2 regions of the Streptomyces sp. SUK 48 genome follow, and region 2 is predicted to be linked to the other one. Evidence: riboswitches for the same ligand, from Rfam matches in the RefSeq annotation. Region 2 holds a riboswitch; the other holds the start of a gene.
The links. Region 2 has a riboswitch for glycine ahead of gcvT (glycine cleavage system aminomethyltransferase GcvT). Riboswitches for the same ligand answer to the same signal wherever they lie in the genome.
Positions count from the first base shown of each region.

Region 1: it holds a riboswitch for glycine, as region 2 does, so the genes downstream of both, gcvP (aminomethyl-transferring glycine dehydrogenase) here and gcvT (glycine cleavage system aminomethyltransferase GcvT) in region 2, are expected to answer to the same signal.

Region 1 is NZ_CP045740.1:6,770,447-6,774,850, forward strand. Features, by position in the region: partial or broken gene GHR20_RS30030 (DNA polymerase IV) at 1-1,306, shown strand, start outside; partial or broken gene GHR20_RS30035 (PRC-barrel domain-containing protein) at 1,231-1,598, opposite strand; glycine riboswitch at 1,718-1,813, shown strand; gene gcvP (aminomethyl-transferring glycine dehydrogenase) at 1,986-4,404, shown strand, end outside.
Region 2 is NZ_CP045740.1:2,709,348-2,713,751, forward strand. Features, by position in the region: gene GHR20_RS11325 (enhanced serine sensitivity protein SseB C-terminal domain-containing protein) at 1-318, opposite strand, end outside; gene GHR20_RS11330 (enhanced serine sensitivity protein SseB) at 415-1,200, opposite strand; gene GHR20_RS11335 (AAA family ATPase) at 1,243-1,953, opposite strand; glycine riboswitch at 2,096-2,193, shown strand; gene gcvT (glycine cleavage system aminomethyltransferase GcvT) at 2,351-3,469, shown strand; gene gcvH (glycine cleavage system protein GcvH) at 3,599-3,976, shown strand; gene glyA (serine hydroxymethyltransferase) at 3,991-4,404, shown strand, end outside.

The sequences.
Region 1 (4,404 bases), 4.1 Mb from region 2:
GGGTGCACTCGGCGATGCCCATGGCCCAGGCGCGGCGGCTGGCGCCCAACGCGGCGTATCTGGTGCCGCGCTTCACCCTGTACCGGGCGGTCAGCGAGCAGGTGATGACGCTGCTGCGGGAGCTGTCGCCGCTGGTGGAGCCGCTGAGCCTGGACGAGGCGTTCGTGGACCTGGCGGCCTCGGGCGCGGCGCAGGACGCGGAGTCGGCGCGGCGCGCGGGCGTCCGGCTGCGCGCGGACATCCGCACCGTCACGGGGCTCACCGGGTCGGTGGGGCTCGCCGCGTCCAAGATGCTCGCGAAGATCGCCTCCGAGCGGGCCAAGCCGGACGGCCTGGTGCTGATCGAGCCGGGCACCGAGCGGGCGCTGCTGGGGCCGCTGCCGGTGCGGACCCTGCCGGGGGTGGGTCCGGCCACCGGGGACCATCTGCGGCGCGCCGGGATCACGACGGTCGAGGAACTGGCCGAGGCGGGCGAGGACGAACTCGTCCGGCTGCTCGGCAAGGCCCATGGACAGGCGCTGTACGCCATGGCCCTGGCGCGGGACGAGCGGCCGGTGGTGGCCGAGCGGGAGGCCAAGTCCGTGTCGGTCGAGGACACGTACGACGTGGACATCCATGACCGGCCGCGGATCGGCCTCGAGGTACGGCGGCTGGCGGACCGGTGCGTGCGGCGGCTGCGCGAGGCGGGCCTGTCCGGGCGCACGATCGTACTGAAGGTGCGGCGGTACGACTTCTCGACGCTGACCCGCTCCGAGACGCTGCGGGGCCCCACGGACGATCCGGCGGTCGTGCGCGAGGCCGCCGAGCGGTTGCTGGAGTCCGTGGACACGACGGGCGGGGTGCGACTGCTCGGTGTCGGCGTGTCCGGGCTCGCCGACTACACCCAGGAGGACCTGTTCGCCCAGGCGTCCTCGCGGGCGGAGCCGGCGCCGGAGGAGGCCGTGACCGAGCCGGTCGCGGTGGCGCGGGAGCCGGTCCTGCCGCACTGGCGGGCGGGCCAGGACGTGCGGCACGCGGAGCACGGGCACGGATGGGTGCAGGGGAGCGGGGCGGGCCGGGTGACGGTGCGCTTCGAGACCCCGCAGTCGCCGCCGGGCCGGATACGCACCTTCCTCGTCACCGACCCCGCCCTGGAGCCCGCGGACCCGTTGCCCCTCGTCATCACGGCGACCGCCCCCTCGCCCGCCCCCCGGTTGCCGGCCGAGCCGTGACCGGCGGGAGTCCCCGGGGCTATGTCTCCTCCGAGCCCGCCAGCTTGCCGAAGCTGTGGTCCGGGGTGGTGTCCGGGGTCACGTCGAGGCCGTAGTGGTGGTAGAGCTGGAGTTCCTGTTCGGGGAGAGGTGGCGGCCCACGCCGAAGTCGGGGGCGTCCTTGATCAGGGACCGGTCGAAGGGGACATGGAGGGTGCCCTCGACGAGCTCGCTCGGTTCCAGGGGGACGAACGCGTCGCGGGAGAAGAGGCCGGTGCGTATGGCCGCCCACTCGGGGACACCGGTGGCGTCGTCCAGGTACACCTCGTCGATCGTGCCGATCTTGGTGCCATTGCGGTCGAACGCCTTGCGGCCGATCAGGTTGCGCGGATCGATGTCGGTCTGCACGGTCCCTCTCCCTCCAATGGGTCGCAACTCATCCGTAAGCACTACGAAAGAGCACATTCACTGCGGCGGCCACTTGAGAATCCGGCCGTTGACCTCGCTGGTAGTCTGATGGCGGCTGCTGACCCCGTGCGGGAGAGTCCTCCGACCCACCTCGGAGGCGCCGAAGGAGCAAATCCTCCCCGGAATCTCTCAGGCTCACGTACCGCATGGACGAGGTCACTCTGGAAAGCAGGGCGGGTGTCGACGGCTTCCGCCCTCACCGACGGTGAAAGCCGGCGCCGCGAGGCGCCTGGTGAAGCTCTCAGGTTGAGATGACAGAGGGGGAGGCCGTTCGGGCACCCGCGCCGTGGTGCCCCTCGAAGGTCGTCAGACCAGGAGGCCGCCGCCATGACCGCCCATCGCATTCCGCTCTCCGAGCTCGAAGCGGGCATCCCCTTCGAACAGCGCCACATCGGTCCCGACCAGGAGGCGCGGGCCAAGATGCTCGCCCAGGTCGGCTACGGCTCCCTGGACGAGCTGACCGCCGCCGCGGTCCCGGATGTGATCAAGAACGCCGACGCCCTCGACCTGCCGGGCGCCCGCACCGAGGCCGAGGTGCTGGCCGAGCTGCGCGAGCTGGCCGACCGCAACCAGGTCCTCGGCTCCATGATCGGCCTCGGTTACCACGGCACCTTCACCCCGCCGGTCATCCTGCGCAACGTCCTGGAGAACCCGGCCTGGTACACGGCCTACACGCCCTACCAGCCGGAGATCTCCCAGGGCCGCCTGGAGGCCCTGCTGAACTTCCAGACCATGGTCGCCGACCTCACCGGTCTGCCCACCTCCGGCGCCTCCCTCCTGGACGAGGGCACGGCCGCCGCCGAGGCCATGGCACTGTCCCGGCGCATGGGCAAGAACAAGAAGGGCCTCTTCCTGGTCGACGCGGACGCCCTGCCGCAGACCATCGCCGTCATCCAGACCCGCGCCGAGCCGACCGGCGTCGAGGTCGTCGTCGCCGACCTGAGCGACGGCATCCCGGCCGACATCGCCGCCCGTGACATCAACGGCGTGCTGGTCCAGTACCCCGGCGCCTCCGGTGCCGTACGCGACCTCAAGCCGGTGATCGAGCGGGCGCACGAGCTGGGCGCGCTCGTCACCGTCGCCGCCGACCTCCTCGCCCTCACCCTGCTGACCTCCCCGGGCGAGCTGGGCGCCGACATCGCCATCGGCACCACCCAGCGCTTCGGCGTCCCGATGGGCTTCGGCGGTCCGCACGCCGGCTACATGGCGGTGCACGAGAAGTTCGCCCGCAGCCTGCCCGGCCGCCTGGTCGGCGTGTCCGTCGACGCCGACGGCAACAAGGCGTACCGGCTGGCCCTGCAGACCCGCGAGCAGCACATCCGCCGCGAGAAGGCCACCAGCAACATCTGTACCGCGCAGGTGCTGCTCGCCGTCATGGCCGGCATGTACGCCGTCTACCACGGCCCCGAGGGCCTGAAGACGATCGCCCGGCGCACCCACCGCTACGCCACGCTCCTCGCCGAGGGCCTGAAGGCCGGCGGCGTCGAGATCACGCACGGCGCCTTCTTCGACACCGTCACCGCGCGCGTGCCCGGCAAGGCCGCCGAGATCGTCGCCGCCGCCCGGGACAAGGGCGTCAACCTGCGCCTGGCCGACGCCGACCACGTCTCCCTGGCCTGCGACGAGACCACCACGCGGGCGCACCTGGAGAGCGTCTGGTCCGCCTTCGGCGTCGAGGCCGACCTGCCGGCGCTGGACGCGGCCGCCGGTGAGGCGCTGCCCGAGGTGCTGCTGCGCGGCGACGACTTCCTCGCCCACCCGGTCTTCCACGAGCACCGCTCCGAGACCGCGATGCTGCGCTACCTGCGCCGGCTGTCCGACCGCGACTACGCGCTCGACCGCGGCATGATCCCGCTGGGCTCCTGCACCATGAAGCTCAACGCGACCACCGAGATGGAGCCCATCACCTGGCCCGAGTTCGGCGCGCTGCACCCCTTCGCGCCGGCCGAGCAGGCCGAAGGCTTCCTCCAGCTCATCCACGAGCTGGAGGACCGGCTCGCCGAGGTCACCGGCTACGACAAGGTCTCCCTCCAGCCGAACGCCGGCTCCCAGGGCGAGCTGGCCGGTCTGCTGGCCGTCCGCGGCTACCACCGCGCGAACGGCGACGAGCAGCGCACCGTCTGCCTCATCCCGTCCTCCGCGCACGGCACCAACGCGGCCAGCGCCGTGATGGCCGGCATGAAGGTCGTCGTCGTCAAGACGTCCGAGGACGGCGAGATCGACGTCGAGGACCTGCGGGCCAAGATCGAGCAGCACCGCGACCAGCTGTCGGTGCTGATGATCACCTACCCGTCCACGCACGGTGTGTTCGAGGAGCACGTCGCCGACATCTGCGCCCGGGTGCACGAGGCCGGCGGTCAGGTGTACGTCGACGGCGCCAACCTGAACGCCCTGGTCGGCCTCGCCAAGCCGGGCCACTTCGGCGGCGACGTCTCGCACCTGAACCTGCACAAGACCTTCTGCATCCCGCACGGCGGCGGCGGCCCCGGCGTCGGCCCGGTCGCGGTCCGCTCGCACCTCGCGCCGTACCTGCCCAACCACCCGCTCCAGCCGGCGGCCGGACCGGAGACGGGCGTCGGCCCCATCTCGGCGGCGCCGTGGGGCTCGGCGGGCATCCTGCCGATCTCGTGGGCGTACGTCCGGCTGATGGGCGGCGAGGGTCTCAAGCGGGCCACCCAGGTGGCCGTGCTCTCCGCGAACTACATCGCCAAGCGCCTGGAGCCGCACTTCCCGGTGCTCTACACCG
Region 2 (4,404 bases):
GTTGAGCCAGAGGCCGTAGTGGTCGGGGTAGAGGGTGCGGGCGACGTCCAGGCCGTCGACCACCTCGTACGAGCGGTTCCAGCCGCTGGCGGACAGCTCCTGGGCGGAGGTGACGCAGGGCGCGTAGCGGCAGCCGCCGACCTCCATGTCTCCGTACTGGGCGTCCGGGGAGCCGGCCTGGCCGTGCCACAGCAGCATCCAGATCTGGCCGGCGGAGGGGGTGGCGAGGGCGCGCAGCAGGGCCTCGTAGGCGTCGTAGCGTCCGGGCGTGACATGGCGGAGCGTGTGTTCGACGCTTCCGCTGTGGGTGGCGCTCACCTTGTCATGCCCTTCTTCTCCCTCGTGACCTCGCGTGCGAGGACAGCTTATGCGCCGATGGGCACGGGGCCCGTTGTCCGTTCGCCCGGGCCCCGGCTAGCGAACGTAGAAGGGTCGCACGCTTGACTTCAGCCATTCGGCCACCGGGTCGTCCGTCACGTCCAGCAGGATCAGGTTGACCGGCCAGGCGGTCGGTATCCGGCCGAGGGCGCGGCCGAGGGCCTCCAGGGGCAGGGCGCGGAAGTCGCCCTCCCACTGGGAGAGTTCCACGCCGACGAACATCACCGGGTCGGCGCTCTCGATCGCGGCCAGGCAGCGGCGGGCGGTGAGGACCACGCCGGTCGCGGCGAACTCGGCACAGGCGGCGGAGAGGAAGTCGACCGGGTCGTCCTGCCAGTCGGGCTCGAACAGGCGGACGCGGCCGCCGGTGGCGGGGCCGTCCAGCGCGGTGAGGCCGGCCCGGCACAGTTCGGCGACGGCCTCCGGCGGCAGCGGGATGCCGACCATGCCGCCGGGGTTCACCGCGATGCCCGCCTGCGGGGGCAGACCGCGGGCGAACTCCACGGCCGGGGCGATGGTGAACGCCATGTGGGAGCCGACGGCCTGGCGGAACTGCTCCTCGGAGCTGAACACCGGGACGAACGCCTGGCCCTCGATGTCCAGGGTGGGCAGGTCCAGCGGGCCGCTGCCCGGACCGCCGCCGGCCGGCAGCGGCACCCAGAGGAAGCTGCGGCCGAGGACCTCGATGATCCGGCCGCCCGCCGCGGGCACGCCGAGGGAGGCCGAGAGCACCTCCTCCAGCTCGTTGCCGGGCCAACCGCCGTGCGGGTGGGGGTGCGCCTGTGCCGGGAAGTCCGCGGGAAAGTCCGCCGGGAAGTCCATCTGCCTACCGCCTGCTGGGAACCGCTGCTGTGACCATGAAGGCTAACGGGTAGCGGTGACAGAGCCGTACCCCGTGAACACGATCCGCTGTACGGCGTCCGCCGCGGCCCGGTCCAGCAGCACCGCGGAGCCGCAGCCCGCGGGCACCTCGCCGCGCCCGACCGCCTCCAGCAGCCGGGCCGTCGTGCGCCGGTGGCGGCCGAAGGCGCGGCGGGAGACGGCGCGGCCGCGCTCGCGCTGGCCGGCGCGGGCCGTCTCCTCGGGCACGTCCAGCAGGAGCAGGTGCAGGGTGGCGCCGGAGCGCCGGGCGGCGCGGGCCAGCCAGGCGCGCACCCAGGGCCGGGTGCCGCAGTCGTGCACCACCAGGGCCGCTCCGGTGCGCAGGGCGCGGTGCAGCGAGCGGTAGTGCGCGGCGCGCACCAGGGGGCGGTAGACGGCGTACGGCAGGAGGCGGGGCAGCCGGGCGGCGAAGCGGGCCCGGGTGTCCTGGGAGTCGACGCGGCGGGCGGTGACCGCGCGGCGCATCAGCGTGGACTTGCCGCTGCCGGGCAGCCCGGTGAGGACCACGAGGTCGCGGGGGCCGAAGCGGAGGGCGGCGGGGGCGGCCCCCGCGCGCAGGTCCAGCACGCGGGGCGCGGGGCGGGCGGCCACCCGCTCCCGGGCGGCGGGGCTTCTCGGCGCCGGGATGCCCGTCGCGTGCGCCATGGTCCTGTCCACCGTGATCGTCCTCCCCTTGTCGTCGGCAATATCCATGCCCGCTGGAAGTAAAGAGAAGGTAATGCCCGGTGTGCCACGGGCGGGTGCGCGTACCGCCACAGGTCGGTTACGGATCCGGCCCCTGACGGGCGGGGGTGCGACGTGCAATGATGTGGCCGCCAACTGCATACCGGCCGTTTGAATCCGCGCGGGAGAGTCCCCAGCAGGCTTCGCTGGGGCGCCGAAGGAGCAAGTCCCTCCCTTGAATCTCTCAGGCCCCGTTACCGCGCGGGCGAGGCACATCTGAAAAGCGGGCCGCCGTGACGGCGGCCCCACCCAAGGTGCAAACCGTGGTCGCCCCCGTGGCGGTTACGGCGAACCTCTCAGGTTCCGATGACAGATGGGGAGGAACGTTCCTCGCCCCATCCCTGTTGCCCTGGGAGACGACCGTCCGATGAGCAGTACCGAACTCCGACACACCGCGCTGGACGCCGTGCACCGCTCGCTCGGTGCGACGATGACCGACTTCGCGGGCTGGGACATGCCGCTCCGCTACGGCTCCGAGCGCGACGAGCACCTGGCGGTGCGGACCAAGGCGGGCCTGTTCGACCTCTCCCACATGGGCGAGATCACCGTCACCGGCCCCGAGGCCGCCGCCTTCCTGAACCTGGCCCTGGTCGGCAACATCGCCTCCGTCGGCGTCGGCCGCGCCCGCTACACGATGATCGTGCGGGCCGACGGCGGCATCCTGGACGACCTGATCGTCTACCGGCTCGCGGAGACCGAGTACATGGTCGTCGCCAACGCCTCCAACGCGCAGGTGGTCCTGGACGCGCTGACGGAGCGCTCCGCCGGTCTCGACGTCGAGGTGCGCGACGACCGGGACGCCTACGCCCTGCTCGCGATCCAGGGGCCGGCCTCCTCCGGCATCCTGAAGTCCCTCACCGACGCCGACCTGGACGGTCTGAAGTACTACGCGGGCCTGCCCGGCACCGTCGCCGGTGTCCCCGCGCTGATCGCCCGCACCGGCTACACCGGCGAGGACGGCTTCGAGCTGTTCGTGAAGCCCGGGCACGCCGTCGCGCTGTGGCAGGCGCTGACCGAGGCCGGCGAGGGCGCCGGCCTGGTGCCCTGCGGCCTGTCCTGCCGCGACACGCTGCGCCTGGAGGCGGGCATGCCGCTGTACGGGCACGAGCTGACCACCTCGCTGACCCCCTTCGACGCCGGGCTCGGCCGCGTGGTCAAGTTCGAGAAGGAGGGCGACTTCGTGGGGCGCGCCGCGCTCACCGAGGCCGCCGAGCGCGCCGAGCAGAACCCGCCGCGCGTCCTGGTCGGCCTGATCGCCGAGGGCCGCCGGGTGCCGCGCGCCGGGTACCAGGTGGTCGCGGGCGGCACGGTGATCGGCGAGGTCACCTCCGGCGCCCCCTCCCCCACCCTGGGCAAGCCGATCGCCATGGCCTACGTCGACGCGGCGCACGCCGCGCCCGGCACCGAGGGTGTCGGCGTGGACATCCGGGGCACGCACGAGCCCTACGAGGTCGTCGCGCTGCCGTTCTACAAGCGCCAGAAGTAGACAGCGAGCCCGGTCGCGCCCCGCCCCCCAGGGGCGGGCACGTGACCCTGCGCACATTCGCCCGCCCACCGGCGGTCACCAGCGTCCCCCCGTCATCAGCACTCCCGCGCGTACAGGAGAATTCAGGCCATGAGCAACCCCCAGCAGCTGCGCTACAGCAAGGAGCACGAGTGGCTGTCGGCCGCCGGCGACGGCGTCTCGACGGTCGGCATCACCGAGTTCGCGGCCAACGCGCTCGGCGATGTGGTCTACGCCCAGCTCCCCGAGGTCGGCTCCACCGTCGAGGCGGGCGAGACCTGCGGTGAGCTGGAGTCCACCAAGTCGGTCTCCGACCTGTACTCCCCGGTCACCGGCGAGGTCACCGCGATCAACGAGAACGTCGTCGACGATCCGTCGCTGGTGAACTCCGAGCCCTTCGAGGGCGGCTGGCTGTTCAAGGTACGCGTCACGGGCGAGCCGGGCGACCTGCTCTCCGCCGCCGAGTACGACGCCCACATCGCCGGCTGAGGAGTCGTTGCCGTATGACTGACCTGAACACGCCCCTGCACGAGCTGGACCCGGAGATCGCCGCCGCGGTCGACGCCGAGCTGCTCCGCCAGCAGTCCACGCTCGAGATGATCGCGTCCGAGAACTTCGCGCCGCTCGCGGTGATGGAGGCCCAGGGCTCGGTCCTCACCAACAAGTACGCCGAGGGCTACCCGGGCCGCCGCTACTACGGCGGCTGCGAGCACGTCGACGTGGCCGAGCAGATCGCCATCGACCGGATCAAGGAGCTGTTCGGCGCCGAGTACGCCAACGTCCAGCCCCACTCCGGCGCCTCCGCCAACCAGGCGGCCCTGTTCGCGCTGGCCCAGCCCGGGGACACCATCCTCGGCCTGGACCTGGCGCACGGCGGCCACCTGACCCACGGCATGCGGCTGAACTTCTCCGGCAAG